2 regions of the Streptomyces amakusaensis genome follow, and region 1 is predicted to be linked to the other one. Evidence: riboswitches for the same ligand, from Rfam matches in the RefSeq annotation. Region 1 holds a riboswitch; the other holds the start of a gene.

The links. Region 1 has a riboswitch for S-adenosylmethionine ahead of ABD371_RS10510 (aminotransferase class V-fold PLP-dependent enzyme). Riboswitches for the same ligand answer to the same signal wherever they lie in the genome.
Region 2: it holds a riboswitch for S-adenosylmethionine, as region 1 does, so the genes downstream of both, thrC (threonine synthase) here and ABD371_RS10510 (aminotransferase class V-fold PLP-dependent enzyme) in region 1, are expected to answer to the same signal.

The regions. Positions count from the first base shown of each region.
Region 1 is NZ_BAAASB010000005.1:123,456-139,185, forward strand. It holds gene qcrA (cytochrome bc1 complex Rieske iron-sulfur subunit) at 1-1,000, shown strand, start outside; gene qcrB (cytochrome bc1 complex cytochrome b subunit) at 997-2,631, shown strand; gene trpD (anthranilate phosphoribosyltransferase) at 2,765-3,829, shown strand; SAM riboswitch class IV at 3,956-4,073, shown strand; gene ABD371_RS10510 (aminotransferase class V-fold PLP-dependent enzyme) at 4,283-5,656, shown strand; gene ABD371_RS10515 (glycerate kinase family protein) at 5,608-6,810, opposite strand; gene ABD371_RS10520 (SLC13 family permease) at 6,865-8,277, opposite strand; gene ABD371_RS10525 (response regulator transcription factor) at 8,423-9,085, opposite strand; gene ABD371_RS10530 (sensor histidine kinase) at 9,082-10,521, opposite strand; gene ABD371_RS10535 (hypothetical protein) at 10,508-10,924, opposite strand; gene ABD371_RS10540 (Lrp/AsnC family transcriptional regulator) at 11,003-11,284, opposite strand; gene ABD371_RS10545 (rhomboid family intramembrane serine protease) at 11,281-12,018, opposite strand; gene ABD371_RS10550 (hypothetical protein) at 12,171-12,413, shown strand; gene ABD371_RS10555 (NYN domain-containing protein) at 12,482-13,843, shown strand; gene ABD371_RS10560 (C40 family peptidase) at 14,230-15,336, shown strand; gene ABD371_RS10565 (C40 family peptidase) at 15,608-15,730, shown strand, end outside.
Region 2 is NZ_BAAASB010000001.1:571,901-587,630, reverse strand. It holds gene ABD371_RS02475 (NAD(P)-binding protein) at 1-877, opposite strand, end outside; gene ABD371_RS02470 (hypothetical protein) at 982-1,479, opposite strand; gene ABD371_RS02465 (alpha/beta hydrolase) at 1,637-3,208, opposite strand; gene groL (chaperonin GroEL) at 3,725-5,347, opposite strand; gene ABD371_RS02455 (cold-shock protein) at 5,756-5,959, opposite strand; gene ABD371_RS02450 (MoaD/ThiS family protein) at 6,436-6,711, opposite strand; gene thrC (threonine synthase) at 6,732-8,021, opposite strand; SAM riboswitch class I at 8,038-8,186, opposite strand; gene ABD371_RS02440 (glucosyl-3-phosphoglycerate synthase) at 8,331-9,275, shown strand; gene ABD371_RS02435 (hypothetical protein) at 9,305-9,439, shown strand; gene ABD371_RS02430 (alpha,alpha-trehalose-phosphate synthase (UDP-forming)) at 9,519-10,928, shown strand; gene otsB (trehalose-phosphatase) at 10,934-11,785, opposite strand; gene ABD371_RS02420 (DUF3263 domain-containing protein) at 11,796-12,032, opposite strand; gene ABD371_RS02415 (extracellular solute-binding protein) at 12,064-13,326, opposite strand; gene ABD371_RS02410 (SIS domain-containing protein) at 13,649-14,542, shown strand; gene ABD371_RS02405 (ROK family protein) at 14,888-15,730, shown strand, end outside.

The DNA of each region.
Region 1 (15,730 bases):
CGCCGTGGCCCAGCGTGTGGACGAGGACCCGTTCCACGATCCCGGACTGCCGGCCCACAAGCCGCGCATCCAGGACATCGACGAGCGGGCCGCCCAGCGCTCCGAGCGCACCGTGGCCCTCTTCTTCACGCTCTCGATGCTGTCCACGGTGGCGTTCATCGCCGCCTTCGTGGCCTTCCCCGTCGACAAGCTCGTCTACATCTGGCCCTTCGGCCGGGTGAGCGCGCTGAACTTCTCGCTGGGCTGGACGCTCGGCGGGGCCCTCTTCTTCATCGGGGCGGGCGCGGTCCACTGGGCCCGCACCCTGATGTCCGACGAGGAGGTCGCGGACGAGCGGCACCCCATCGAGGCCTCGCCCGAGGTCAAGGCCAAGGTTCTGGCCGACTTCGCGGCGGGCAACGAGGAGTCCGGCTTCGGCCGTCGCAAGCTGATCCGGAACACGATGTTCGGCGCGATGGCGCTGGTCCCGCTCACCGGAGTGGTCCTTCTGCGCGACCTCGGTCCGCTGCCGGAGCGCAAGCTCCGGGTGACGCTCTGGGCCAAGGGCAAGCAGCTCATCAACATGAACACGCATGAGCCGCTGCGTCCCGAGGACATCACCGTCGGCTCGCTCGTCTTCGCCATGCCCGAGGGCCTGAAGGACGACAGCCACGACTTCCAGAAAGAGATCGGCAAGGCCGCCCTGATGATCGTCCGGATCCGTCCGGACGACATCAAGGACAAGCGAGAGCTCGAGTGGTCCCACGAGGGCATCGTGGCCTTCTCCAAGATCTGCACCCATGTCGGCTGCCCGATCAGCCTCTACGAGCAGCAGACCCACCACGTGCTCTGCCCGTGTCATCAGTCCACCTTCGACCTCTCCGACGGAGCCCGGGTCATCTTCGGCCCCGCCGGTCACCCCCTTCCGCAGCTGCGGATCGGTGTGAACGCGGAGGGCAACCTCGAAGCGCTCGGCGACTTCGACGAGCCTGTCGGTGCGTCCTTCTGGGAGCGCGGATGAGTACTGCAACTGAGACCAAGCGCCCCGAGCGCAAAGCACCCGCCGGTGAGCGGGTCGCCGACTGGGCGGACGGCCGGCTGGGGATCTACTCCCTGGCCAAGGCCAACATGCGCAAGATCTTCCCGGACCACTGGTCCTTCATGCTCGGTGAGATCTGCCTCTACAGCTTCGTGATCATCATCCTCACGGGTGTGTATCTGACGCTGTTCTTCACCCCGTCGATGAACGAGATCGTCTACCACGGCAGCTACGTCCCCATGCAGGGCGTACGCATGTCCGAGGCCTACGCCTCGACGCTGGAGATCAGCTTCGACGTCCGCGGCGGTCTGCTCATCCGGCAGATGCACCACTGGGCCGCGCTGATCTTCGTCGCCGCGATGATGGTCCACATGATGCGCGTCTTCTTCACGGGCGCCTTCCGCAAGCCGCGCGAGGTCAACTGGCTCTTCGGCTTCCTGCTGCTCTTCCTGGGCATGTTCACCGGTTTCACCGGTTACTCGCTCCCGGACGACCTGCTCTCGGGCACCGGCGTCCGCTTCATGCAGGGCGCGATCCTGGCCGTGCCAGTCGTGGGCACGTACATCTCGATGTTCCTGTTCGGCGGGGAGTTCCCAGGTCACGACTTTGTGTCCCGGTTCTATTCGATCCACATCCTGCTGTTGCCGGGCATCATGCTCGGACTGTTGGTGGGCCATCTGATCCTGGTCGTCTACCACAAGCACACGCAGTACGCGGGTCCCGGCCGTACCGAGAAGAACGTCGTCGGCATGCCGCTGCTGCCGGTCTACATGGCCAAGGCGGGAGGCTTCTTCTTCCTGGTCTTCGGCATCATCGCGGTGGTCTCCGCCGTCGCCACGCTGAACCCGATCTGGGCACTCGGCCCCTACCGGGTCGACCAGGTCTCCACCGGCGCGCAACCCGACTGGTACATGGGCTTCGCCGAGGGTCTGATCCGTGTGATGCCAGGCTGGGAGATCAACGCCTTCGGCTACACACTCGCCCTGGGCGTACTCATCCCGCTGATCGCCTTCCCGCTGGTGCTGGGCGCGATCGGGGTCTACCCCTTCATCGAGTCCTGGATCACCGGGGACAAGCGCGAGCACCACATCCTGGACCGCCCGCGCAACGCCCCGACGCGTACGGCCTTCGGTGTGGCCTGGCTGACCGCGTACTTCATCATGTTGATCGGCGGTGGCAACGACATCGTCGCCACGCACTTCAACCTGTCGATCAACGCGATCACCTGGTTCGTCCGGATCTTCTTCTTCGCCGGACCGGTCATCGCCTTCATCGTCACGAAGCGCATCTGCCTCGGGCTCCAGCGCCGCGACAGGGACAAGGTGCTGCACGGACGCGAGTCCGGCATCATCAAGCGACTGCCGCACGGTGAGTTCGTCGAGGTCCACGAGCCGCTCAGCCAGGGTGAGCTGTACCGCCTCACCGCGCACGAGCAGTACAAGCCGATCGAGATCGGCCCGACCGTGGACAAGAACGGCGTGGAGCGGAAGGTCTCGCTCGTCAAGAAGACGCAGGCCAAGCTCAGCCAGAGCTTCTACGGCGAGGGGAACCAGATTCCCAAGCCCACCGCCGAGGAGTACAAGGAGATCACCAGTGGCCACGGCCACCACTGATCGCCTGATCTGATCGTTACGATCGCCACAGCCAAGAGCCCCGTCCAGGCAATGGACGGGGCTCTTGGCCGTCCCCGGGGCTGGATAGGGTGGAGACCTACCCCTTATCCCCAGATGGACCCTGGAGCGGACCATGAACGTTGTGACCCCGGCAGGCGGCGACAGCGTGGCGGACCTCTCCTGGCCCCTCGTGCTGAACTCCCTCCTCGACCAGCACGACCAGAGCGCGGACGCCACCGCCTGGGCGATGCACCAGATCCTCAGCGGCGCGGCCACCGACGCGCAGATCGCCGGGTTCGCGGTGGCGCTGCGCGCCAAGGGCGAGACCGTCGCGGAGATCTCCGGCCTGGTCCGGACGATGTACGAGCACGCGCGGCTCATCGAGGTGCCGGGCCCCAGCGTCGACATCGTCGGCACCGGCGGCGACGGCGCGAAGACGGTCAACATCTCCACGATGTCCGCGATCGTCGTCGCGGGGACCGGTACGAAGGTCGTCAAGCACGGCAACCGGGCGGCGTCCAGCGCCTCGGGGGCCTCGGACGTCCTGGAGAAGCTCGGCGTCAATCTGGAGCTGACCCCCCAGCGGGTCGCCGAGGTCGCGGAGGAGGCGGGCATCACCTTCTGCTTCGCGGTCAAGTTCCACCCGGCGCTCCGCCATGTGGCGGCGGCCCGCAAGGAGCTGGGCATCCGCACCACCTTCAACTTCCTCGGCCCGCTGACCAACCCGGCCCGGGTGAAGGCCCAGGCCACCGGTGTCGCGGACGCCCGGATGGCACCCATCCTCGCTGGCGTGCTCGCCGAGCGCGGATCCTCCGCGCTGGTGTTCCGGGGCGACGACGGGCTGGACGAGCTGACGACGACGGCGACGTCCCGGGTCTGGGTGGTACGGGACGGCTCGGTGCGGGAGCAGTCCTTCGACCCGAGGGACATCGGGATCCCGCTGGTCCCGGTGGAGGCCCTGCGGGGCGCGGACGCCTCGTACAACGCGGAGGTGGCCCGCCGCCTCCTCGCCGGGGAGAGGGGGCCGGTCCGTGACGCGGTCCTGCTCAACTCGGCGGCGGCGCTGGTGGCCCTGGCGCCCTCGGACGCCTCGCTGGAGGACCAGCTCGCGGCGGCGGTCACCCGCGCCGCCCACTCCATCGACTCCGGCGCCGCCGCCGCCGCCCTCGACCGCTGGGTCGCCGCCACCAGCGCCTGACGCCTTCCCGCGCGCCCAGGGCCCCCGCCGGCTTCCCAAGCCCGCGGGGGCCTCTCCGTGTGCGGACCGTCTTGGGATGCGGAACGGTCTTGCGCTGTCGCGTTCCGCTGGCATACGGTTCCGGCAGGTCATGAGCGACAGCGACTACGGCCCCGGCCCGCTGTCCGGCAACCCTCCGTCCGTGGCGGGGTGCCCCGGGTGAAGACCAGGCCGTAGGCAGCGAGGTCTGCGGCAAGCGCGGACCCCTGCACGCCCTGGGGTCCTGGTCCTCAAGGGAGCAGTCTCGTGAGCAAGCGAATGCGATAGGGCTGTACGCCCCTTCTTCAGCACACCCTCCACGCGCGGCCTCCGCCGCGCTCCCCGAGGTAATCCCCGGCACGCCGCACGGCGATTCCGCACATCCGCGGCCGGGTCCAAGAAGCCATTCCGCCTGTCCTGCCGGGAGATATCGCCATGTCCGCACGCCCGAACACCGCCGTCGACACCACCGTGAGCACCCCCCTCGCCGTCCTCGGCCGCGATGTGACGGTCCCCCTCGTCACCGGCGGCGAAGTCACCTACGCCGCCCTGGACTACGCGGCCAGCGCCCCCGCCCTCCAGCGCGTCTGGGACGACGTCGCCGCGTACGCGCCCTACTACGGCAGCGTCCACCGGGGCGCGGGCTACCTCTCCCAGCTCTCCACCGACCTCTTCGAGAACAGCCGCCGCACCGTCGCCGAGTTCCTCGACTGCCGCGAGGGCGACCAGCTGGTCTTCACCCGCTCCACCACCGACTCGCTGAACCTGCTGGCCGCGGCGCTCCCCGCCGGCTGCCAGGTCTTCGTCTTCGAGACCGAGCACCACGCCTCCCTGCTCCCCTGGCGCGACGCCGAGGTCACCTACCTCAACGCCCCCCGCACCCCGGCCGAGGCCGTCACCACCCTGGAGCGCGCCCTCGCCGACCGCGACCCCTACGGCCCCGCCCTGGTCTGTGTGACGGGCGCGTCCAATGTGACCGGCGAGCTGTGGCCCGTACGGGAACTCGCCGCCGCCGCGCACGCCCACGGCGCGCGCATCGTCCTGGACGCCGCCCAGCTCGCCCCCCACCACCCGCTCTCCGTCCGCGAACTCGACGTCGACTGGGTCGCGTTCTCCGGACACAAGCTCTACGCGCCCTTCGGCTCGGGCGTGCTGGCCGGCCGCGCCGACTGGCTCCAGGAGGCGGACCCCTACCTCGCCGGCGGCGGCGCGTCCCGCAAGGTCGCGCGCCGCGCCGACGGCGGTGTCGAGGTCGAGTGGCACTCCACCGCCGCCCGCCACGAGGCCGGTTCGCCCAATGTCATCGGCGTCTACGCCATAGCCTCCGCCTGCAAGGCCCTGACCGAGGCCGGTTTCGACGAGCTCGTCGCCCGTGAGCAGCGGCTGGTCGGCCTGGTCCGCTCCGGTCTCGCCGAGGTCCCCGAGGTCAGGGTGCTCTCGCTCTTCGGCGACGACGCCCCCAGGGTCGGCGTGATCTCCTTCGTGGTGGAGGGCTGGAACAGCTCCCACTTCGCCGCCGCGCTCTCCGCCGAGTACGGCATCGGCGTCCGCGACGGACTCTTCTGCGCCCACCCCCTGGTCCGCACCCTGCTCGGCAGCGACCCGCAGGACCCGGGGGAGTGCGGCGCGCCGGAGAGCGAGCCGGGCGAGCGCTCGCTCAACGCGATCCGGGTCAGCTTCGGCGCGGGCACCCCCGAGGAGCACGTCGAGCGCTTCGTCCGCGCCGTCAAGGAACTCGTCGCCCAGGGCGCGCGGTGGAACTACCGCACCGAGGACGGCCGGTGCGTCCCGGACACCGCCTCCGCGTGAACCGGTAGCCGGGTCCCGATCAGAATCATCCGCAGGGCACGCTCGGTCGCGTCGGTGAGGAACTCCCCACCGCGCCCGAGCGCCTCCGTGAGCGAGACCGGCGCGGGCAGGATCGAGCTGTACGCGTCCACCCCCGAGGAGCGCACCAGATGCGCGCCCTCCCCGATGGTGCCCGCCAGCGCCAGCACCTCGCGCCCGTAGAGCTTGGCGCGCCTGGCCACCTCGGCCGGCACCTTGCCGCGCGGGGTCTGGTGGTCGAGCGCGCCCTCGGCGGTCAGCACCAGATCGGCGCGGGCCAGCCGGGCGTCCAGGTCCAGATGGTCCAGGAGGACGTCGAAGCGCGGCAGCAGCGCGGCGCCGAGCGCCGCGAGCCCCGCGCCCAGACCGCCGGAGGCCCCGGTGCCGGGCCCGTCGTACAGATCGGTGCGGACCGCCAGATCCCGGGTGAGCACGGCCGCCCACCGCTCCAGGCCCGCCGCGAGCAGCTCGACCTGCGCGGGCGTCGCCCCCTTCTGCGGCCCGAAGACCCTCGCCACCCCGCGCTCGCCGCACAGCACGTTGAACGGGTTGCAGGCGACCCGGATCTCGGTCCGCGCCAGCCGGGGATCGAGCCCGGAGGCGTCGATGCGCGCCAGCCGGACCAGCTCCCGGCCGCCGCGCGGCAGCTCCCGGCCGCTCTGGTCGAGCAGCCGCGCGCCGAGCGCCTGGAGCGCCCCGGCCCCGCCGTCCGAGGTGCCGGAGTCGCCGCAGCCGACGAGGATCCGCCGGACGCCGGTGTCGAGCGCGGCCGAGATCAGCTCGCCCACGCCATAGGTCGTCGTCGCGCCGGGATCGCGCAGCTCACGCGGTACGAGGGAGAGGCCGGCGACCGCCGCCATCTCCACCACCGCGGTCTCCTCCCGGTCGCCCAGGAGCGCGAAGTGGGTGTCGATCGGCTCGCCCGTCGGCCCGGTGGCCCGCAGCCGCACCAGCCGTCCGCCGGACGCGGAGGCCAGCGCCTGCGCCGTGCCCTCGCCGCCGTCGACGAGCGGGATCAGATCGATCTCGGCGTCGGGCACCACCCTGCGTACGCCCTCGGCGATGGCCTCGGCGGCCGACTGCGCGGAGAGGGACTCCTTGAAACCGCTGGGGGCGATCGCGAATCGGGTCAGCATCGTATGAACTCCTGACAGAGGGTTGAACAGAGGGTTGAGGTTCGGGGGCGGCCGTCAGCGGAGCGGTACGCCGATCAGCGGCCAGACGGCGACCGCGAACAGCAGCACCAGCGCCGCGGTCATCGGGGCCAGCACGGCGGAGAGCCGGAGCAGATCGCGCGGGGTGTACGTGGGGGTCCCGGGGATCTCGGCGAAGAGGGTGACCGGCTTCGCGGAGGCGGGCAGGGTGTGGCAGAAGCCCGCGGCGGCGGTGGAGGCGAGGGCGGCGGCGACCGGGTTGACCCCCGCGCCGACGGCCGCGGCTACCACCAGCGGCACCAGGACCGAGGATCTCGCCGACCGTGACTGGAGCACCAGGTGCGCCATGGTGGAGACACCCACCACCACCGTGAGGAACAGCCACGGCGGCAGATCCAGCGGCACCCCGCCGACCAGCCACTTCGCGGCCCCGGAGTCGGCGAGCGCCACACCCATCGCCATGGTCGCCGCCATGAACAGCAGCAGCGACCACGGCACGGTCTTGAGCGCGTCCTTGAGCCGTACGGTGCCCAGCGCCGGCGATGCCGCCACTATGGCCCCGATCAGCGCCACCACGGCGGGCGGCACCCGGTGCAGCGGCTCGCTGCACCACAGGACGACCACCGTGCCCAGCAGCAGGGCGCACCGGGTCTCGGCGGCCTCCAGCGGTCCGGTGACCGGCTTGTCGCTGTGCTTCTGGATCTCCTCGGCGGTGATGTGCACCGGACCCCTGCGGTCCTCGCGGCGGGTCGTGGTGAACAGCACCGCCTCCGCCGCCAGATGGGAGGAGACCACGGCCAGCGGCAGTCCGATCATCAGCCACTCGGTGAAGCCGATGCGCTCCCCGGCGGCCTCCCACAGCACCGACACGGTGATCAGATGCGCTCCCGCGCCGATCAGCGTGGCGACCGCCGACAGCAGGATGACGGTGGGGAAGAGCAGCGCCAGCATCACCACCAGCCGCTTGCGGTCCGACAGGGCCTTCGCCAGCGCCAGGAAGACCGGCATGGCGAGCGCGGCCCGCCCCGAGGTCGCGGGCACCGCGAAGGCGGTGACCACCAGCGCCGCGGTGGTGAGATGGACCAGCTGCCGCACCGTGCGCGCACCGCCGACCAGGAAGGCGGCGGCCCGCCCGGCGAGCCCGGTCCTGGCCACCGCGGCGGCCAGCACGAAGGCGCAGATCAGCAGCCACACGGTGTCGTCGCCGAGGGTGCCGAAGAGCTCGTCGCTGCTGATCACCCCCGTCGCGGTCAGAGCGAGCCCCGCGCCCAGGGCGATATAGGTGTCGTCGATCGGCGTGCCGATCCAGGCGCAGGTCGCCAGGGCGAAGACGGCGAGGGTGATACGGGCGTCCCCGCTCAGCCCCGGGAAGTTTCCGGGGACGATGAGCAGTGCGCAGATGCTCAGGGCCACGCACAGGGTCGCCGCTTGTCGCAGGTTCAAGGTCACATGGAAGAGATTTCACCCGGGCGGTGAGGGCTCCATGAGCACTTGATGAAAGGAACTTCACGCGGCGGGCCCGGGGACGAACGGAAGAAGCCCGGGGCTCCTCCGCCCCGGGCCCGTCCCGTCTCGTCCCCCACCGTCCGCCCGCTCACTCGGGCAGCCGGTATCCCATCCCCCGTACCGTCTCGACCCGTCCGGCCCCCAGCTTCTTGCGCAGGGCGCGGACATAGACGTCGACGATGTTGGAGCCGGGGTCGAAGTCGTACCCCCAGACGTGCGACAGGATCTGCTCCCGGGAGAGCACCTGCCCCGGGTGGCGCAGAAACAGCTCCAGCAGGACGAACTCGCGTGCGGTGAGATCCACCGTCCGCTCGCCCGAGCGGGCCCGCCGGGTGCGCAGATCGAGCGTCAGCTCGCCGTTGCGCAACACCGTGACCTCGGGCGCGCCCGCCGCGGTGCGCAGCCGCAGCCGCACCCGGGCGAGCAGTTCCTCGAAGCGGAAGGGCTTGGTCATCCAGTCGTCCGCGCCGCCCTCCAGGCCGGCCACGGTGTCCCGTACCGAGTCCCGTGCGGTGAGCACGATCACCGGCACCGAGACCCGGGCCTCGCGCAGCTGGCGCAGCACGGTGAAGCCGTCCTTGCCGGGCAGCCCGATGTCCAGCACGACCAGATCGAAACCGCCGGTCACGGCGTAGTCGTAGGCGGCGTCGCCGTCGCCGACGACGGTGGTGGTGAAGCCGTTGGCCCGCAGCCCCTTCTCCACGAAGGAGGCGATGCGTTCCTCGTCCTCGACGATGAGTATCCGATTCACAGGGTCGCTTCTCTCTGGAGTGCGAGGACGAAGGTGGCGCCGCCGCCTTCGGTGGGGCGCAGTTCGACCCGTCCGCCGTGGCCCTCGGCGATGGCCTTGACGATGGCGAGCCCGAGCCCCGCGCCGGTGGCGCGCGCGCCGCGCCGGGCGGTGCCGCGCCGGAACCGTTCGAAGATGACCTCGGCGTCCTGCGGCTGGACGCCGGGGCCGGTGTCGGCGACGTACAGCTCGATGCCGTCCTCCCGGCTGCGGGAGCCGATGGAGACCCGTTGGCCGGGGACGGTGTGCTGGACGGCGTTCTGGGCGAGCTGGACCATGGCCTGGGTGATCCGCTGCGCGTCGACGTGCACCTCGGCGTCGGCGACCCCGGCGAGGGTCCACTCCCGTTCGCCGAGCGCGCGCGCCTTGACGAAGACGTCGGCGGTCAGCTCGCCGAGCTGCACCGGCTCCGCGGAGACGAAGTCGGGCCGTTCGGCCTTGGCGAGCAGCAGCAGGTCCTCGACGATGCGGCTCATCCGGTCCAGCTCCTCCATGACGATCCGTACGGTCTCCTCCCGGTCGACCGGATCGTCGCCCATCAGCTCCAGATGCCCGCGGATGATGGTGATGGGGGTGCGCAGCTCGTGGCCGGCGTCGTCGACGAACTCCCGCTGCGCGGCGAAGGCCCGTTCCAGCCGGTCCAGCATCGCGTTGAACGTTTCGGCGAGCGCCGCTATGTCGTCGCGGCCCTCGACCGGGATCCGCCGGGTCAGATCCTGTTCGGTGAGCTGGGCGGCGGTGGTGCGCACCAGCCGTACGGGCTGGAGGATGCGGCCGGCGACGGCCCAGCCGACACCGGTGGTCATCAGCAGGGCCACCCCGGAGATGGCCAGCAGCATCAGGAAGATGTCGTTGGCCTTGTCCTGCTCCCCCTTGGGGTGGATGGCGACGACGAAGGCCGCCGACTCGTGGCCGGGGCCGGAGTCGATCACCACCTTGGCCCAGCGGACCTCGCCCTGCGGGCGGTTCAGGGTGCCGGTGGCGTGCGGGGACTCGAAGACGGCGGCCAGTGAGGCGGAGTCGTCGGCGAGCGGCTTGTAGGCCCTGGCCTCGCGCTCCTGCGCCTTGCTGGCCGGCCCCATGCCGGCCCGGCCGACCAGGCCGAGCAGTTCCTCGTCCGGGTCGGCGTACTGGCGGGCGAGGAAGACCCGCAGCAGCGGGTTGGGGTCGCTGAACTTCTTGCCGTCGCTGGGGTCGACGCCCTGGGCGACGAAGTTGGCGAACTCAGCGGCCTCCTGGACCAGGAGGCCGTTGATCCGATGGTCCACATCGCGTAGCAGTACGGAGCGGGTCGCCGTGGCCACCGCGCCCAGGGCCACTGCCATGACGAGCAGCAGCCAGAGCAGGATGCGCAGCCGTGCGGAGACCCAGCGGCGTACGGGGTCAGCCGTCGTCACCGAAGTCGTCGCCGCCCGGGCCGTCGTCGCCCTGTCCGTTGCCGTCGTCGTCGTTGTCGTCGCCGCTCGGGGGGTTCTCGCGCACCGGGGGCCCGGAGACGGTCTCGTCCACCGGCTGGGAGGGGGTGTCGGAGCCGGGGCCGGGCTGCTGGGTGCTGACCGTCTCGTCGCTGGGGACGGGGCGGGGGGAGGAGGGCCCCGAGTCGGCGGGGCGGGGCTCGGTGGGCTCCTCCGGGGTCACCGAGGAACCGGACGAACCCGCCGGGGTGCCCGTCGGGAGCTCCACCTTCGGGGGAACCTTGCGGTCGTCCGGGCTGTCGGTGAGGGCGTAACTGGTCACCGCGATACCCAGGGGGATCGCGACGACCGCGGCGAGTGCCGCTATGCGATGAGAGAAGACCATGTGTTCGATACTGGCCAGATCATGAGAGAAGCTGGATGAGACGAAGATGAGGAAGTCTTCATCTTGGGGGTTCGGGGCTCAGGAATCCAGCCCAATCGCGAACGCCGCCTCCAGATCGTGCTGCGAGTAGGTGCGGAAGGCCACATGGGTGTCGGTCGCCTCCACCCCGGCGATCTTGCTGATGCTGCCCGGGATCACCTCGGCCAGATCGTCGTGCCGGGCCACCCGGACCATCGCGATCAGGTCGTACGTACCGGTGACGGAGAAGACCTCGCTGACGCTGTCCAGGGCGGCGATCGACTCCGCGATCTCGGGGATCCGGTCCACGCTGGTCTTGATGAGCACGATCGCGGTGATCACGGCTTGCTTTCTCCCTCGGTGGCCGCTGCTGGGGACTTCACTCTAGCCCCACGTCCAAAACGTCCCCATGCGTAGAGGAATCCGGCCCCGAATCCCACCAGATGCGCGAGATACGCCACTCCCGGCCCGCCGCTCCCCGCCCCCGAGGCCGCCAGCCACTGGAGCGCGAACCAGAAGATCAGCACGATCCAGGCGGGGAAGCGCAGCGGCAGGAAGAAGAGGAACGGGAAGAGACTGGTGACCCTCGCCCTCGGGAAGAGGAAGAGAAAGGCCCCGAGCACCCCCGAGATCGCCCCCGACGCTCCCACCAGGGTCTGGTCGGACCCGGCGTTGGCCGCCGCGTAGGCACAGAGCGCCACATAGCCCGTGACCGTGTAGAAGAGGATGAACTCCGGCTGACCGAGCCGTTCCTCGGCCATCGCGCCGAAGACGTAGAGGAAGAGCATGTTGCCGAGGAGATGCAGCCAGTTTCCGCTGACGAAGAGCGCGGTGAAAGGTGTCAGCAGAGTGCCGGGGTCGCCGCTCATCAGTTCGGCGGGGATCACCCCCCAGCGCTCGAAGTACGCGCTCTGGGCCGCCAGCAGCGCGTCCCCCGTCCCGTAGGACGGATTGAGCCCCGAGACCGGGGAGACCAGGAAGACCGCGCAGCAGACGGCGATCACGCCGTATGTCACGGTGGGCCCCGTCGCCGCACCCCGGATCGCGCCCAGGGCCACACCCCGCCAATCGACCATGGACAGATGATGGCGTAGTGGAATGGAACGGTACAGAGTGCCTCGCCGTGTCCCCGGATACCCGCGAGGCCATAGAGTTACGGGGAGTACACCCGCAGTTCGACGGCGCACCGCGGCAACCGGAAAACCGCACAACGGAAGAGGACGCGACTATGACGACGGTTCCCTCGCCGACCGCTGACACCCGCTGGCGTTGCACACTCTGTGGCAATCTCACCCGTTTCGATGTCACCCGCTCGTCGAAGGTCGTCGAATACGTCCATCTGGACCTGGCCGGAGAGCCCAAGGTCGAGGAGCGCGAGGTGCTCAGTGAGACCATCGAGTCCGTGCGCTGTCGCTGGTGCAACGCCGTGGACAAGATCGAGTTGGTGGACCGGCCGGGCGCGGACTCCTGACGGAGCCCGCGCGAAGGGTAGTGGGCCCCGCGCGAGCGCGGGTGTTCCGGGTAGTGGGGTGACGGATTGTGGAGCAGCCTGACAGCGGCGCCGAACCGGCCGGTGCGGCCGGTGACGCCGCCGAGGCGCTCGACCGGCCGTTGCCGGAAGGCGTCCGGCGCCGAGTGGTGGCACTGGTCTCGGACGCCTTCGGCGGTCTCACCGTCGGAGAACTCCCGGCCCAGTTGCGGCAGTACGCCCGGTTCACGCCCTCCCGGCGCGCCAAGTTCGCGGGCAACGCGATGGCGGCGGCGCTGGAGAGCGACCCGCTCTTCCGGCAGCGCATCGGGGAGCGGCTGACCCAGGTCCAGTCCGAACTGTGCGCCGCGCTCGCGGCCGGCTCCCCGCCGGCCGCGGCCGACCCCCTCGATGTGGCCGCCGCCGCCTATGTGCTGAGACCCACCGGCTGGGTGAAGCTGGTGGCCGCCGCGGGCGAGGAGGCCCAGCGCGCGGACGCCGAGCGCGCCGACGAGGCGGGCCGGCGCGAGCTGGAGCGGCTCCGCGAGGAGCTGACGGAGGCGCGCGGGCTCACCAAGAGCGAGACCGAGCGGCTCCGCACCGAGCTGGACGCCTCCCGCAAGGAGGCGGAGTCGCTCCGCCGCAAGGTGCGCAGCGCCCAGAGCGACATCAAGCGCGGCGAGGCGGCGCTGCGCCGGGCCGCCTCCGAGATCGAGACGGCCAGGGCGGAGTGCTCCGCCCAGGTGTCGGCGGCCGAGAGCGAGACCCGGCGGCTCAGGGCCCGTCTCGTCGAGGCGGAGGCCGCCGTGGAGGCGGGCCGCCGGGCGGCCCGGGAGGGCCGCTCGATCGAGGACATGCGGCTGCGGCTGCTGCTGGACACCGTGCTGGACGCGGCCCAGGGGCTCCGCCGTGAACTGGCGCTGCCGCCGGTCTCCGTCCACCCCGCCGACACGGTCGACGCCGTCGAGCCCGGCCGGATGTCCCCCAAGGACATCGCGGCCCGCGCGCTCTCGGAGACCGATCCCGCCCTCCTCGACCAGCTGCTGGCGCTGCCGCAGGCGCATCTGGTGGTCGACGGCTACAACGTCACCAAGACCGGCTATCCGACGATGCCCCTGGAGAAGCAGCGGCTGCGGCTGCTCGGCGGGCTCTCGGTGCTGGCCGCGCAGACCGGCGCGGAGATCACCTGTGTCTTCGACGGGGCCGAACTGGCCGCGCCGGTCCTCCTCGCGCCGCCGCGCGGGGTGCGGGTGCTCTTCTCCAAGCCGGGGGTGACCGCGGACGAGCTGATCCGTCAGCTGGTCCGCGCCGAGCCGCCGGGGCGGCCCGTCGTGGTGGTCTCCACCGACCGCGAGGTGGCCGACGGGGTGGCCAAGGCCGGTGCCAGACCGGTCGCTTCGGCGCTGCTGCTGAGGCGGCTCTCCAGGGTCTGACCGCCCGTCGGCCGTCGCCTCGGCCGTCGCCTCGACCCTTGCGTCAGCTCCTGTGGTCAATCGGGGCTGATGTCAACTCCCATGCCCAATGACCGTATTCGTTCGCATCTGAACGGGACGTAGCGTCAAATGCTCATCACTACGGGTGTGAAACGGGTAAAGAATGCGTGTCCGACCGAGATTTTTCCCCACAGGATTTGAAGTGATCACAAGTGGGTCACTAGTGTCGGGCCTCGAACCTTCGCGCGGTTGATCACCCATCCGGGGTGGCAGCGGAGGACCGCCGAGTCCGTGCGCCTCAGCCGTTTCCCGGGAGCTGTGGGCGCGGAGCCGGGAAACGCCTTCACTCCCGGCAGGCGGCTTCGAGGAAGAAGGAGCCGTCCTTCGTGGCGTCCCACCGTCGTCCCAAGCAGCCGAGCCGCGCCCGAGTGACCGTGCTCACCGCGACCGCGGCCGCCGCCGTCGCCCTGACCTCCCAGACCGCTCAGGCCGATCCCAAGCCGAGCAAGGCCGAGGTCAAGGAGAAGGTCGACAAGCTCTACGACGAGGCCGCGCAGGCCACGGAGAAGCTCAACGGCGCCAAGGAGCAGCAGGGCAAGCTCCAGAAGCAGGTCGACAACCTCCAGGACAAGGTCGCCCGGGGTCAGGACGACCTCAACGAGCTGCGTGACAGTCTCGGTTCGGTGGCCAGCGCGCAGTACCGCTCCGGCGGCATGGACCCGGCCCTTCAGCTCTTCCTCTCCTCGGACCCGGACGACTACCTCGACAAGGCCTCCGCGCTGGACCAGCTCGGAGCCAAGCAGACCGAGGCGATCACCGAGATCCAGGACAAGCAGCGGACCCTCGCGCAGCAGCGCAAGGAGGCCCAGGGCAAGCTCGGCGACCTCTCCGACACCCGCAAGGAGCTCAGCTCCAAGAAGCAGGAAGTCCAGTCCAAGCTGGGCGAGGCGCAGAAACTCCTCAACACCCTGACCGCGGCGGAGCGTGCCGCGCTCAAGAAGGAGGAGGACGAGAAGGCCGCCAAGGCCCAGCAGGCCGCGGAGAAGGCCCAGGCCGCCGAGAGCGACCGCGCCACCGGCGGCGACGAGGACCGCGCCAGCCGTACCGCCGACCGCCCGTCCACCGAGAAGGCCAAGCCCGCCTCGGGCCGCGCCTCCTCCGCGTACGCCGCCGCCCAGAGCGTGCTCGGCAAGCCCTACGTCTACGGCGCGTCCGGCCCCAGCTCCTTCGACTGCTCCGGCCTGACCTCCTGGGCCTTCGCCCAGGCCAACATCTCCATACCCCGCACCTCCCAGGCGCAGACCGGCATCGGCACCCGGATCAACTCCCAGAGCGATCTGCAAGTCGGCGACCTGGTCTTCTTCTACTCGGACCTGCACCACGTCGGCTTCTACGCGGGCAACGGACAGGTCCTGCACGCGCCGCGCACCGGCACCGTGGTCCGGTACGAGGCCATGAGCAACATGCCGTACATGTTCGGGGTCCGCGTCTGACCCTCCACGGTCCGGACCCCGGGCGCGGCCGTTCATGCCGCCCATTCGGGGGAATTCCCGATCCGCTCGCTGACGCCGCGCCCCGCCGGTGACCTGTGGTCTCCCGGCGGGGCGCGGTTGTGCGCGCCGGGCGATGTCTTTGGTCACCGTGTGGTCGCCCGACTACTGTCTGCCGCGCAACAGCCCTCGTACGGCGTTCGCGTCCGCTCCGTCGTGCACGGTGTGCCGCACCCGTACGCATTCCTCGCACATGCGGAAGGGAGCGCGGTCAGTGGCGTCCCATCGACGGCCCTCACAGTCCGGTCTCACTCACAGTGCCAAGGTCACCGTCCTGTCCGCCGCCGCGGTCGCGACGGCCGCCGCGGCGTTCGGAGGCGTGCCGGCGAGCGCGGAT
Region 2 (15,730 bases), on a different contig from region 1:
GGCCCTGGACCAGGGAGCGGCCGGCCGGGGCCAGGGTGCGGTCCTGGGCGGTGAAGCGCTCCAGCCAGCCGGGGGCGTCCAGGTCGGAGACGACGAACGCGTCCTTCCCGCTGCTGCGCAGGGCCAGGTCGATCAGGGTGGTGCGACCGCTCTCCCAGCGCAGGGAGTCGTCCTTGAGCAGGCCCCGGGCCGCGTCCAGCGAGGTCGCGACGATCACCGGTCCGTCGCGCTCGGGCAGGGCGTCCACCCGTGACCCGGTCTCGATGCGTACGCCGAGGTCCAGGGCGCGGCCGGTCATCCGGTCGATGATCTGACCCCAGCCGCCGCGCGGACAGCGCGCCTCCGGCGGGAGGGCGGCGGCGCGGCGCAGCCGCTCCTGGACGAAGGCGGCGGAGAGGGAACCGGGATCGTGGTGGAAGAGGGCCACGCCGATGTAGTGGGCGGCGGCCCGTGCGCCCGTCTCGCCGACCTGACCGGTGGCCCAGGTGAGGAAGTCCTCGTCGACCGGGGCGGACTCCGGAGCCCGCCGCGCCAGCCGGTACAGGGCGAGCGGCGGGAGCCTGCGCAGCGCCCCGCCGGACCGGAAGCGGAACCGGGCCCCTTCGAGCGGTGGGATCGCGGCGAGCGGTCCGATCAGACCGCGCCGCCTGAGCCATCCCCAGTGCGGGCCGCCGCTGTAGAGGGCGTGCGGTCCTTCATTGGTCCGGTACGGCCCGTCGTCGGTGCGGGCCCGGCCGCCCAGGGTGCGGTGGGACTCGTACAGCGTGACACGGGCTCCGCCGGTGGTCCCGCCGGTGGTCGCGCCGGCGGTTTCGGCCGCGGCGATGGCCGCGGTGAGTCCGGCGAAGCCGCCGCCGACGATGGTGATGCGGTGCATGACTGCCCTTCCTCTTCCTCGGAGGGCCGTGGGGGCTCTCGGAGGGAGGACGGGCGGCGGGGCGCGATTGTGACATCGCCGCAGCCCGGGGGGCCGGGGTGCGGTCAGATCCGGGGGAAGCGCGCCTGAAGGTCCCAGATGACGGGATTGTCGGCGAGGCCCTCGTGCATGTCGGTGAGATCCGCGATCACGTCCTGGAGGAAGTCGCGGGCCTCGCGGCGCAGCTCGCCGTGGTTGAAGGTGAGGGGCGGCTCGTCGCTCCGCATCCAGTCGGCGGCCACGTCCACCCAGCCGAAGCGCCGCTCGAAGATCATCCGGTCGGCGGACTCGGTGAAGTCCAGCTCGGCGAATTGGGGGGTGGCGGAGCGGCTGCCGCGCGGATCGCGGTCGAGGCGCTCGACGATGTCGCACAGGGCCCACGCGAAGTCGAGGACCGGAACCCATCCCCAGGCTGTGGAAACTTCGCGGTCGGCCTTGGTGTCCGCGAGATAGACGTCGCCGCAGAAGAGGTCGTGGCGGAGGGAGGCGGTGTCCACCTGCCGGTAGTCGGTCTGCGGGGGGTCCGGGAAGCGGGGGGAGAGGGAGTAGCCGATATCGAGCACGGTCCCGATGGTGCCACGCCCGCGCCCGCCCTTCCGCCCCCGGGGCTCGCGGAGAGTCCCGGGGCGGTACGGGGAATCCCCGCCGGGAGCGGTACGGAGAGTCCCGCCGGGGCGCGGCCTGCCACCCCGGCGGGACCTCAGGTGCCCGTGCCCGGTCTCAGAAGCGGTTGGCGCCCTGGATGAGCGGGGAGGACGGCGTGGTGGTCGCCGACTTGCGGGGGACGGCCGCGGTGCAGGTGGTGTCCTTGGCCGGGAGCTTCCCGGTGGTCAGGTAGGTGGTGCCGGCCTTGTCCGCGCAGGCGTTCCCGCCGAACAGATAGACCCCGTGGCCCTCACCGTTCTTGACGGTCACCATCTTGGCTCCGCGCAGCGCCTTGCGCAGGCCCACCCCGGTGGAGAGCGGGGTCTGCGAGTCCCACTCGTTCTGGAGGATCAGCGAGGGGACCTTGTTGTCGACCTTGGTCGCGGCCTCGGCGGACTTGTTCCAGAACGCGCACGGCTTGATGTTGGACGCGAAGTCGCCGTACAGCGGGTAGCGGGCCTTGTCCCGGACCGCGTCCTTGCGGTACTGCTCGGTGTCGCGCGACCAGGCGGCGGAGTTGTCGCCGCAGGCGACGGTCCAGAAGACCGACTCGCCGTTGTCGGGCGCCACGGGCTTCAGGAAGGCGGGGCCCGGGGTCTCCTGGGCCGGGAGGGCGCGGGCCGAGACCTTCTTGCCGGCCGCGGCCTTCTTCAGCTCCACCACGATCTCGGCGGCGCTGCGGACGTCGAAGAACTCGGGCCGCATGATCTGGCGGATGTCGTCGCCGTTGTACGGCTCGCCCCCGACCACGATCGGCTTCCGGTCGGCCTGGGCGATCAGGTCCCAGAAGGTCTTGCCGACCTTCGCGGAGGAGTTGCCGAGCTTGTAGGACGAGTCGCGCTCCGCCGTCCACTTCGTCCACCGCTGGAACGCGGGCTCGACGCCCTCGGCCCACACCTGGATCATGCCGCGCCAGGCGAGCTTGGGGTCGACGGCGCTGTCCAGGATGAAGCGGTCGGTCTGCTTCGGGAACATCTGGGTGTAGACGGCTCCGAGGTAGGTGCCGTAGGAGTAGCCCAGGTACGAGATCTTCTTCTCGCCGAGGACCGAACGGATCAGGTCCATGTCACGAGCAGTGTTGCGCGTGGTGATGTGCGACAGCTTGTCGCCGGCCTTCTTGCGGCACTTGTCGGCGACGCCCTTGGCCCAGCTGACGTCCTTGGCGAAGGTCTTCGCCTTGTACGGGCGCGGCCAGTTGGCGTCGCTGTCGGAGAGCCCGCAGCTGATCGCGGAGGACTGGCCGATGCCGCGCGGGGAGAAGCCGATGAGGTCGTACCGCTCCTGCACGGACTTGGGCAGCGCCTCCTTCAGCTCCAGCGGGAGCGTGATGCCGTCGCCGCCCGGGCCGCCGGGGTTGGAGAGCAGCACACCGTGGCGCTTGCCCTTCACGCTCGTCTTGTAGCGGGATATCGCCACGTCTGTCTTCTTGCCGCCGGGGTTGGCGTAGCTGAGCGGCGCCTTGATCGTGGCGCACTGGAAGGCGGCCGGCAGATCGGGGGCGCACCGCTTCCAGGAGGGCTTCTGCTGGGCCAGTGCGGCCAGCGGACTCGCCGGTGTCGGGGCGGCGTTCGCGGTGGTGGCGACCGCGGGGGCCAGCGTCGCCATGACGCTCACCGCCAGCACGGGAACGAGTCGTCGTCTCTGCATGAAGTGTTTCCTTAAAGGCAGTTGGTGGGCTCAGGGCTGAACCCTGTCGTGTCCTCTGTCCGGAGGAATCCCCCGTCGGGACAGTCTTGTCTACGCCTCTGGGTGGAGGCGCGGCGGGGGAATCCTTCGCCCGGGGTAGGGGACGCCGTCCGCCCCGGTGCCGGAAACGGCGAACGCTCCCCGGGTCGGCTGTACCGGGGAGCGCTCGGGTGACGGCGGCCGGTCGTGGGGCCGCGGTGTCACGGTGCTGCGGGTGTCACGGTGCTGCGGTGTCACGGTGCTGCGGTGTCACGGTGGTGCGCGGTGCTGCGGTGCGGTGGCGCTTGTCGATGGTGCGGGAGCCGCCCGCCCTCGCGACAGCCCCCGGCGTGATCCTTCACCTGAAGGGGGCCGGTCCGGCGGCCCGGGGAGTATCCGCCGGGATCGGGGGTAGCGCGCACGCACGCCGAAGGGCGGCACCCCCTGGGAGAGGGGTGCCGCCCTTCGGACTGCTGGAGCAGCTGATCCGACGAGGGATCAGAAGTCCATGTCACCGCCCGGCATGCCGCCCGGAGCGGCCGCGGCGGCCTTCTCCGGCTTGTCGGCGATGACGGCCTCGGTGGTCAGGAACAGCGCCGCGATGGAGGCCGCGTTCTGCAGAGCAGAGCGGGTCACCTTCGCGGGGTCGATGATGCCCTCGGCGATCATGTCGACGTACTCGCCGGTCGCGGCGTTCAGGCCGTGACCGATGGGCAGGTTGCGCACCTTCTCGACGATGACGCCGCCCTCAAGACCACCGTTGACGGCGATCTGCTTGAGCGGGGCCTCCAGGGCCAGACGGACGGCGTTGGCGCCGGTCGCCTCGTCGCCCTCGAGGTCCAGCTTCTCGAAGACCGAGGAAGCCTGGATCAGGGCCACGCCGCCGCCGGCGACGATGCCCTCCTCGACGGCCGCCTTCGCGTTGCGAACGGCGTCCTCGATGCGGTGCTTGCGCTCCTTGAGCTCGACCTCGGTCGCGGCGCCGGCCTTGATGACGGCCACGCCGCCGGCCAGCTTCGCGAGGCGCTCCTGGAGCTTCTCGCGGTCGTAGTCCGAGTCGGAGTTCTCGATCTCGGCGCGGATCTGGTTGACCCGGCCGGCGACCTGGTCGCTGTCACCGGAGCCGTCGACGATGGTCGTCTCGTCCTTGGTGATGACGACCTTGCGGGCGCGGCCCAGCAGGTCCAGACCGGCGTTCTCGAGCTTGAGGCCGACCTCCTCGGAGATGACCGTGCCGCCCGTGAGGATGGCGATGTCGTTCAGCATGGCCTTGCGGCGGTCGCCGAAGCCCGGGGCCTTGACGGCGACGGACTTGAAGGTGCCGCGGATCTTGTTCACGACCAGCGTGGACAGGGCCTCGCCCTCGACGTCCTCGGCGATGATCAGCAGGGGCTTGCCCGACTGCATGACCTTCTCCAGCAGCGGAAGGAGGTCCTTCACGTTGCCGACCTTGGAGTTCACGATCAGGATGTACGGGTCGTCCAGGGACGCCTCCATACGCTCCATGTCGGTGGCGAAGTACGCCGAGATGTAGCCCTTGTCGAAGCGCATGCCCTCGGTGAGCTCCAGCTCCAGACCGAAGGTCTGGGACTCCTCGACCGTGATGACGCCTTCCTTGCCGACCTTGTCCATCGCCTCGGCGATGAGCTCGCCGATCTGGGTGTCGGCGGCGGAGATGGAGGCGGTGGAAGCGATCTGCTCCTTGGTCTCCACGTCCTTGGCCTGCTCCAGCAGGGCGCCGGAGACGGCCTCGACGGCCTTCTCGATGCCGCGCTTGAGGGCCATCGGGTTGGCGCCGGCCGCCACGTTGCGCAGGCCCTCGCGGACGAGCGCCTGGGCGAGAACGGTCGCGGTGGTGGTTCCGTCGCCGGCGACGTCGTCCGTCTTCTTGGCGACTTCCTTGACCAGCTCGGCGCCGATCTTCTCGTACGGGTCCTCGAGCTCGATCTCCTTGGCGATGGAAACACCATCGTTGGTGATCGTGGGCGCGCCCCACTTCTTCTCAAGGACGACGTTGCGGCCCTTGGGACCGAGGGTGACCTTGACGGCGTCGGCGAGCTGGTTCATACCGCGCTCAAGGCCGCGCCGCGCCTCCTCGTCGAACGCGATGATCTTTGCCATGTGAAGTGTCCTCCACGGACTGGTGGGAAGCTCTGGCCGGACCGCGACGGCGCCCGCGACGGACGGCCCGCGCGCCGTGTGGTTCTCTGCCCCACAGGCCTGCGGACCTCACCTGCTCGGTCCATGTTCTGTCACTCTCACTAGGAGAGTGCTAACGCCAATGATTAGCACTCGCCCCTGCCGAGTGCAAGCGCCTCTGGCAGAACCGGCCCCTCGGGGAGGGTGCCGGAACCCCTCCCGGACCCGGGCCGCACAAGGCTCCCGGGGCAGGTGGGGGTAGGCGCGGCCCCGCCCGTACACGCGTGTGGGGTCCGCACCCCGTTTCCCGGGATGCGGACCCCAACATGCGTGAACGCGTCGGTGGCCGATCGCGTCGCAGGTGTCGCAGGTCTGGCTCGGACCGCGGAATCAGACCGCGAGCTTCACCATGTCCGCCTGCGGACCCTTCTGTCCCTGCGAGATTTCGAACTCGACTCGCTGACCCTCCTCCAGGGTGCGGTATCCGTCCATCTGGATCGCGCTGTAGTGGACGAATACATCCGCACCACCGTCGACCGCGATGAAGCCATACCCCTTCTCCGCGTTGAACCACTTGACGGTGCCCTGAGCCATGCCTAACTCCCCTATTACTGGCCCTTGCGCAGGACCGCACCTCGCGGACCCGGGTCAGATCTCACCCGCCGCGAGCCGTCCTCCAGGTGCGGAGGGAGGCTCTGCGGATGTGCGCCGGAACGCGTCGACCGCGGCTGAATGTATCTGCCCAACTGCCCTCTGCAACAGGTCAATCGGACGAGAAATCCGGGCACGGCGGATCGATGAATTAGCCTGAATTCACAAGGTTGTGGGGCAAGTCGGGCCCGACAAAGAAGACTTAAGCGGCAAATCAATCGCGCACATTGGCTGCTTCTTATCGCGCGGGGGCGCATTCTCGTATGCCGAGAAGCGCGGCCGGCCGCGGGACATTCCCCAACTGTAGCGCCTTCAATCCTGCGGAATTGCCCCCTCCGTTTATTTCGACGGAGAGGGCAACCGGTGTGGCGCGGGGAGGGTCCGGGAAGAACCCCGGAGGGCGGGAGGGGACCCGGGGATCAGCCTCCGGCGACCGCGGGAATGATCGAGATTCCGGCGCCGTCCGGCGTCACGGTGTCGAGACCCTGTTCAAAGCGGACGTCGTCGTCATTGACGTACACATTCACGAACCGGCGCAGCTTGCCGGTCTCGTCCAGGACGCGCGCGGCGATGCCCGAGTGATTGCGCTCCAGGTCCGCGATCACCTCGGAGAGGGTGGTGCCCTCGGCCGCCACCTCGGCCTGGCCGCCGGTGTAGGTGCGCAGAATGGTGGGGATTCGTACGTTGACGCTCATTTTCAGCTCTCCCAGGGGTTTCAGTGGGCCAGGCCGGCGTCGCGGAACGCGTCCAGGCTGGGGCGGATGGTCGCGGTGGGGCCGCTGGTCGGGGCGACCGCGTCCAGGGTCTTGAGACCGTCGCCGGTGTTGAGGACGACCGTGGTCAGCGTCGGGTCGAGCAGACCGGCCTCGATCAGCTTCCGGGTCACGCCCACGGTCACCCCGCCGGCGGTCTCCGCGAAGATGCCCTCGGTGCGGGCCAGCAGCTTGATCGAGTCCACGATCTCCGCGTCGGTGACGTCCTCGACCGCTCCGCCGGTGCGGCGGGCGATGTCCAGGACGTACGGCCCGTCCGCCGGGTTGCCGATCGCCAGCGACTTGGCGATGGTGTCCGGCTTCACCGGGCGCACCACGTCGTGTCCGGCCTTGAAGGCCGCCGAGACCGGCGAGCAGCCCTCGGCCTGGGCCCCGAAGATCTTGTACGGGCGGTCCTCGACCAGGCCCAGCTTGATCAGCTCCTGGAGCCCCTTGTCGATCTTGGTGAGCTGGGAGCCGGAGGCGATCGGGATCACGATCTGATCGGGCAGCCGCCAGCCGAGCTGCTCGCAGATCTCGTACGCGAGCGTCTTGGAACCCTCGCCGTAGTACGGGCGGAGGTTGACGTTGACGAAGCCCCAGCCCTCGCCGAGCGGGTCGCCGATCAGCTCGGAGCAGAAACGATTCACATCGTCGTAGTTGCCCTCGATGCCGACCAGCTCGCCGCCGTAGACCGCGGCCATGACGACCTTGCCCTGCTCCAGGTCGTGCGGGATGAACACGCAGGAGCGGAAGCCCGCCCGCGCGGCGGCAGCGCCGACCGCGCCGGCCAGATTGCCGGTGGAGGAGCAGGAGAGGGTGGTGAAGCCGAAGGCGCGGGCGGCCTCGACGGCGATCGCGACGACCCGGTCCTTGAAGGAGTGGGTCGGGTTGCCGGAGTCGTCCTTGACGAACAGGCCGCCGGTGACGCCCAGTTCACGGGCGAGGTTGTCGGCCTTGACCAGCTTGGTGAAACCGGGGTTCAGATTCGGCTTGCCGGCCACGTCCGCGGGGACGGGCAGCAGCGGGGCGTAGCGCCAGATGTTCTCCGGGCCGGCCTCGATCCGGGCGCGCAGCGCCTCGGGGCCCTCGGCGGGGAGGTCGTAGGCGACTTCCAGGGGGCCGAAACAGGAGGAACAGGCGAAGATCGGGCCCAGTTCGAAACGCTCACCGCACTCGCGACACGACAGCGCTGCGGCCGGTCCGAGATCGACAGGGGTGACGGGGGTGGTTGCGACGGTCTGCACAGCCATGGAGGGAGGCCCTTTCTCCTCATCTTTCCCATGGCGAGGCTCGCCATGAGACGGATTTGGCACCTTCCCGAGCCGGGAGCCTCATGCGCTGAACAGCGACTGAGACCGGCTGGAGGGTTGCCGGGGCTTCAACGGGCCGTATCCCTCTGCCCCTCTGGATGAGCGGTATTCGATTGTGTAACGCGGGAACGACCCCGACATGCGACGGGCGTCCGCGTTGTTCAAGACTGTAACCGAAGGCATGGACGGTTGAGATAGTCGTCCGCACCGCGAGATGCGTCACAGGGCTGCTGTGGGGAGTGGGTACACGTGCTCGATGAAGTGGAGCACTGGCTGACCGGGCGGACCTGGAAGGCCGCCGACCGGCCGCTGCACCGGCTGCTGGCGGCCAAGCGGGCGTCCTCGGCGACGGTCAGCGTCGTGCTGCCCGCGCTCAACGAGGAGGCGACCGTCGGGGACATCGTCACCGTGATCCGCCGGGAGCTGATGGAGACCGCCCCGCTCGTCGATGAACTGGTGGTGATCGACTCCGGCTCCACCGACCGCACCGCCGCGATCGCCGCCGCCGCCGGGGCGCGGGTGGTGCACCGGGACGCGATCCTGCCCCGGCTGCCGGCGCTGCCCGGCAAGGGCGAGGTGCTGTGGCGGTCGCTGATGGTGACCGGCGGTGACATCGTGTGCTTCGTCGACGCCGACCTTCGGGACTTCTCCGCCGACTTCGTCTCCGGGATCGTCGGGCCGCTGCTCACCGACCCGGGGATCGACTTCGTCAAGGCGATGTACGACCGCCCGCTGGACGACGCCCCGGGGCAGGGCGGGCGGGTCACCGAGCTGGTGGCCCGCCCGCTGCTCAATCTGCACTGGCCCCGGCTGGCCGGTTTCGTCCAGCCGCTGGGCGGCGAGTACGCGGCCCGCCGCTCCCTGCTGGAGTCGCTGCCCTTCCCGGTCGGGTACGGGGTCGAGCTGGGCCTCCTGGTCGACGCCCTGCGCGCGGTGGGCCTGGACGCCCTCGCCCAGGTCGACGTCGGCTCCCGCAAACACCGCCACCAGGACGCCCGGGCGCTCGGCCGGATGGCCGCGGCGATCTACCGCACCGCCCAGCTCAGACTGGAGCGCGGCCAGCTGGTGCGGCCGTCGCTGACCCAGTTCGAGCGCGGCGCGGACGGCTTTGTCCCGCGCACCCACCCGGTGGACACCGAGGAGCGGCCCCCGATGCGGGAGATCCGCGAGTACGCGGCGCGTCGGGCGGCCTGAGCCCCGCCCGCCGGTCGAACATCGTATGTATGAACTTCGCCCGTCATGTCCTGATGTCGGCCGAGCGGCTCTGGCTGCTCGGCGGACTCGTCCTCAGCCTCGCCGCCGTCGCGGCCGTCGCCCTCGCCGCCGGGCGGGGCCGCCGGGGCGGCCGTGCCGAATGAGCCGAGTGCCCGGGGCGAGTGAGCCGACCGGAGGCGTACGCACGTTTGAGGCCCCACCCGGCGGGCTAGGTTTCGCGACATGGTCTCCGAGCCCCCCGCAACACCGGTCCGCGCCCAGATCCTCGTAGCGTCGAACCGGGGTCCGATCTCCTACGCCCTCGGCGAGGACGGAGCGCTCGACGCCCGGCGCGGCGGCGGCGGGATGGTCTCCGGGCTCTCCGCCGCCGGCTCCGGCGCGGACTCCCTCTGGGTCTGCTCCGCCCTCGGCGAGGGCGACCGCGAGGCACTGCGGCGCGGTGTCGGCGAACCGGGCGTGCTGATGCTCGACATCGACCCGGACATCCACTCCGCCGCGTACAACGACATCGCCAACTCCGTCCTCTGGTTTGTCCACCATCTGCTGTACCAGACCCCGCTGGAACCCGTCTTCGACGCGGACTTCCGCCGCCGGTGGAGCGCGTACGAGAGCTACAACCGCGCCTTCGCCCAGGCCCTGGCCGACCACGCCGGCGACGGGGCCGCGGTCCTCGTCCAGGACTACCATCTGGCGCTCGTCCCCGGCCTGCTCCGCGAGCTGCGCCCCGATCTGCGGATCGGACACTTCTCGCACACCCCCTGGGCCCCCGCCGACTACTTCCGGCTGCTCCCCGACGACATCGCCGAACAGCTGCTGCGCGGCCTCCTCGGCGCGGACCGCACCTGCTTCCTCACCCGCCGCTGGGCCGACGCCTTCACCGACTGCGCCGTGCGGGTGCTGGGCGAGGACGCCCTCACCGGCCGCCGGATCGGGGTCCACGGGCTCGGCGCGGACGCCGGCTTCCTCAAGGAGCGCTCGCACCGGCCGGACGTGGCCGAGCGGATGACCGCCCTCCGCGAGCAGATCGGCCCCGGCCGCCGCACCGTGGTCCGGGTCGACCGCACCGAGCTGTCCAAGAACATCGTGCGCGGCCTCCTCGCGTACCGGCAGCTGCTCGACACCCGCCCCGAGTGGCGCGAGCGCGTCGTCCACCTCGCCCTCGCCTACCCCTCCCGTCAGGATCTGGCGGTCTACCGCGAGTACACGGCCGAGGTGCGCCGGGTCGCCGACGAGATCAACGAGAAGTACGGCACCGACGGCTGGACGCCGGTCGTCCTCCATGTGAAGGACGACTTCGCCCGCTCGCTCGCCGCCTACCGGCTGGCCGACGTCGCCCTGGTCAACCCGATCAGGGACGGGATGAACCTGGTCGCCAAGGAGATCCCGGTCGTCTCCGACGAGGGGTGCGCGCTGGTGCTCTCCCGCGAGGCGGGGGCGTACGAGGAACTCGCGGCGGACGCGCTCACGGTCAACCCGTACGACATCACCGGCACCGCCGACGCGCTGCACCAAGCGCTGAGCATGCCGGCGGACGAACGGCTCCGCCGCACCGAACGGCTCGCCGCCGCGGCGACCGCGCTGCCGCCGCAGCGCTGGTTCCTGGACCAGCTGGAGGCCCTGCGCGCGCTCTGAAGGTTTTACGGCAGCCGGGAGGCGAGAGCGGCGAGGAACTCCACCACCGCCGACGGGCCGGGGAGCAGCAGATCGGCCCGCTCGGCGAGTTCGGTGACCTCCGTGCTGCCGCTGCACACCAGCAGCCCCGGCACCCCTTCCGCGCGGAGCTTCTCCACCGCGGCGTAGGCGGGCAGATCGCCGAGGTCGTCGCCCGCGTAGAGCACGGCCCCGGCCCCCGTCCCCCGGGCGTACGCGGCGAGGGCGACGCCCTTGTCCATCCCCGGCGGGCGCAGCTCCAGCACCATCCGCCCCGGCTCCAGCACCAGACCGTGCCGGGCGGCGAGCGCGGCGAGCGGGCCGCGCAGCGCCTCGAAGGCGGCCCCCGGATCGCTCGCGCGACGGGTGTGGACCGCGACCGCCCGGCCCTTCTCCTCGACCCATACGCCCGTCACACCGGCGAATCCTTCGAGGAGGCCGGGGAGTTCGGCGCGGACGGCCGCGACGCCGGGATGCGCCTCGGGGGCGTCCACGGTGTCGCTGACGGCGTCCCACCGCTCGGCCCCGTAGTGGCCGAGCACCACCAGCCGCTCCAGACCCGGCACCCCCGAGAAGCCGCCGTACCGGACCGCGACCTCGGCGGGCCGGCCGGTGACCACGGCCACCGACGCGACCTTCGGCGCGAGCCGCGCCAGCGCGGGCACCGCGCCGGGATGGGCGCGGGCCCGCTCCGGGTCGGGGACGATCTCGGCGAGGGTGCCGTCGAAGTCCAGCGCGATCACCGCCTCGCGCGGCCGGGCGAGAATCGCGGCGAGCCCGTCCCGGCCCGCGGGCGTCGAAGGGGCCGGCAGGGGATGCGCGTGCGGGGAGCTGCCCATGGCCCCGAGCCTATCGGCGCTCGCGTCTCTCGTCCCTGACCCGGCGCAGCCGGTTCACGGTGACCGGATCGTGCTCCAGCGCGCGCCGGTCGTCGAGCAGCGCGTTGAGCAGCTGGTAGTAGCGGACCGGGGAGATCCCGAGCCGCTCCCTGATGGCGCGTTCCTTCGCGCCGGGCCCGGGCCAGGAGCGCTGCTCCATGGCCAGCACGGCCCGCTCCCGCTCGGAGAGCGGCTCGGTGTCGGTCATGCCCCCAATTTAGGCGGTCGCTCCCGTTCGCTCACTCCCGTTCCTTCTCCTCCTCCAGGGCCGCGTTCTGGGCGATCTTGTCCAGCACCTTGGCCGGGGAGCCGCCGGGGGCCACCGCCTTGCCGATGTTCCGCTTGATGTCGTCGCTGACCAGGGCCCAGGAGGTCTTGTCGACCGGGGGCAGCTGCGCGCTGGGCAGCTCCTGGAGGAACTCCCGCAGATTCTTGTGCCGGGGGTTCAGCTCCATCGCCTCGGAGGCGGAGACGGTCACCGGCAGCAGATCGTTCTGGGACGCGAAGGCGAGGACGTTCTCGTCGGTGAAGAGGAAGTTCAGGAAGGTGCCTATCTCGTCCTTGTTGCCGTTCTCCTTGAAGCCCATGATCCAGTCGGCGACGCCGAGCGGGGCCTTCGGCTTTCCGTCCCGGCCGGGCACCGGGACCTTGCCCAGCTCGATGCCGGCCTTCTCCGCCTGCCTCATCAGCGAGGGATGGCCGTTGAGCATCCCCACCTCGCCCCGGGTGAAGGCCGCGTACGCCGCCTTGCGGTTCAGCTCGCCGGGGGTGCCGGGGCCGGTGAGGCCGGGTGCGACCAGGTTGGACTTGACCCAGTCCAGGGTGGCGGTGTTCTCGTCGGTGTCGATGGAGTACGAGCCGCCCGGGTCGACATAGCCGTTGCCGTCGCCGCCGAGCAGCCACATCATCGTCTCGATCTGGGCCTCCTCGGGCCCCAGCGGCAGCGCGAACGGATAGTCGACGTCCGTCTCCGACTTGAGCAGCTCGGCCGCCTCGCGCAGCTCCTCCCAGGTCTCGGGAGCCTTCGCCACACCGGCCTGCTCGAAGAGTTCCTTGTTGTAGAAGAGCAGCCGGGTGGAGGCCGCGAACGGCAGCCCGTACTGCACCCGGCGCTGCTCGCCCGCCTGTACGAGGGGGCCGAGGAAGTTGGCCTGCACGGGTACGGAGAGCAGCTGGTCGGCGGTGTACAGCTTGTCGGCCGCCGCGTAGTCGGCGTACGCGCCGATCTGGGCCATGTCGGGGGCCTCGCCCTCCTTGACCAGCTCGGCGACCTTGCGGTCCACATCGGTCCAGGGCTCGATCTGCACCTCGACGTCGATGTGGGAGTTCTCCGCCTCGAATTTCTCGACGAGCCCCGCCCAGTACGTCTTGCTGCTCTGGCCGCCGTTGACGTCGTAGTCGGCGGCGACGAGGGTGAGTGTCACCTCGTCCGGCGAACCGCCCGACGCGCCGCATCCCGTGAGGGTGACGGCCGTCGCCAGCGCGGCCGCAGCCGTCCTCATGCCTAAGAAGTGCCGCTGCACAGCTCTTTTTCCACCTTGTCGATCGCTGGATGTGTGCACCGACGCCGGATGCGCGCCGGTACGCCGCGGCCCTGCCGCCCCCCGGGCGAGCTGACGATTTTCCATCAACCCCCCTTCAGTGGTCTATGCCGCGCGGTCTCACTTCTGCAACACCTGTTCTACAGAGGGGTTTTGTAACGGGAGTGCGGTGGGTGCCATTGCCCGGATGTGTCCGGGCCTGCTAAGCACGTCCCGGCACGAAGTGCTCAGGTGCCGGTCCGCATACACGTGTACGCGCAGCCTCTTCAAGGAGTCATGCCACATGTCCCGTACCGCAACAGAGATAGCGACTCAGCCGGCCTGCTGGCGGCGGGCCTCGGACGCCGCGGCCTCCTTCGCGGGGCTGCCGGCGAAGGGGGAGCGGGTGGCCGTCACCGGGTGCGGCACCTCGTGGTTCATGGCGATCGCGTACGCCGCGCTGCGGGAGGCGGCGGGGCAGGGGGAGACCGACGCCTTCGCCTCCTCGGAGTTCCCGGTGGGGCGCTCCTACGACCGGGTGGTGGCGATCACCCGCTCCGGGACGACGACCGAGGTGCTGGAGCTGCTGACCGCCCTGCGCGGGACGGTCGCCACGACGGTCCTGACCGCCGACCCCGGGACGCCCGTGATGGCGCTGGCGGACACGGTGGCGGTACTGGACTGGGCGGACGAGGAGTCCGTCGTCCAGACGCGCTTCGCGACGACGGCCCTGGCGTTCCTCCGGGCGGGCCTCGGGGAGGTGCCCGGCCTGAAGACGATCGCCGAGGCGGCGGCCGACGCCGAGACCGCGATCGCCGAGCCGCTGCCGGCGGCCGTGACCGGGGCGGAGCAGTGGACCTTCCTGGGGCAGGGCTGGACGTACGGGCTGGCCCTGGAGGCGGGGCTGAAGATGCGCGAGGCGGCCGGGGCGTGGACGGAGGCGTACCCCGCGATGGAGTACCGCCACGGGCCGATCGCGATCACCGGGCCCGGGCGGGTGGCGTGGGTGTTCGGCGAGGTGCCGGAGGGGCTGGCGGGGGACGTGGAGCGGGTGGGCGGGGAGATGGTGGCGAGGGAGGGGGTGGATCCGATGGCGGAGTTGGTGAGGGTGCAGAAGTTGGCGGTGGGGGTGGCGGAGGGGAAGGGGTTTGATCCGGATCGGCCGAGGAACTTGTCGCGCAGCGTGATTCTGTCTTGACCGGGTGGTGAGCTGCGGGTTCTTGTCGGGGGCGCTGCCCCCGAACCCCCGCGCCTCAATCTCCCCCTGGCTCCGCCGGGGGGACCCCAGCGGGGCTGGAATTGGCCTTCTTCCGCTTCGGCGCAGGGCTGAAATCGGCGGCCCGGCAGGGGTGGTCGCACTCCCCCGGAGGGGAGGGTTTCGGGGGAGTGGAATGATCCCTTCCGGGGGGTTCTGGAAGGTGGATTCGGAGGGGTGGCGGTGAGGGGAAAGGGCTTGCGACCTGCGGAGGAGTTTGTACGGTTGCGCAACAATCAGGTGTAGTGGACTAGACCTTTCGGGGGCTGTCGCGCGAGACTGTCCCACGTGAGACACGTCATCGCCCTCGATGTGGGCGGCACCGGCATGAAAGCCGCCCTCGTCGGCGCGGACGGGAACCTCCTTCACGAGGCCCGGCGCGCGACCGGGCGGGAGCGTGGCGCCGAGGCCGTCGTACAGTCCATTCTCGACTTCGCCGGAGACCTCCGGGCGTACGGCGAGGAGCACCTCGGTGTGTCCGCGCTGGCCGCCGGGGTCGCCGTACCCGGGATTGTCGACTCCGAGAACGGGGTGGCGGTGTACGCCGCCAACTTGGGGTGGCGGGACGTTCCCATGCGCGAACTGCTGAGCGCACGCCTCGACGGGCTTCCGGTCGCTCTCGGCCATGACGTCCGCACCGGCGGGCTCGCCGAGGGCCGGATCGGCGCGGGCCAGGGGGCGGACCGCTTCCTGTTCATTCCGCTGGGCACCGGCATCGCGGGAGCCATCGGCATCGGCGGGACCATCGAGGCCGGCGCGCACAACTACGCGGGCGAGATCGGCCATGTCGTCGTCCGCCCCGACGGCCCCGTCTGCGGCTGCGGACAGCGCGGCTGCCTGGAGACCCTGGCCTCCGCCGCCGCCGTCAGCCGTGCCTGGGCGAAGGCCAGCGGAGACCCCGCCGCCGACGCCGCCGACTGCGCCAAGGCGGTCGAGTCGGGCGACCCGAAGGCCCTCGCGGTCTGGCGGGACGCCGTCGACGCGCTCGCCGCCGGACTGGTCACCGCGATCACCCTGCTGGACCCGCGCGTCCTGATCATCGGTGGCGGTCTCGCCGAGGCCGGGGAAACCTTGTTCACACCACTGCGGGCCGCCGTCGAGGAGCGAGTCACGTTCCAGAAGCTGCCCTCC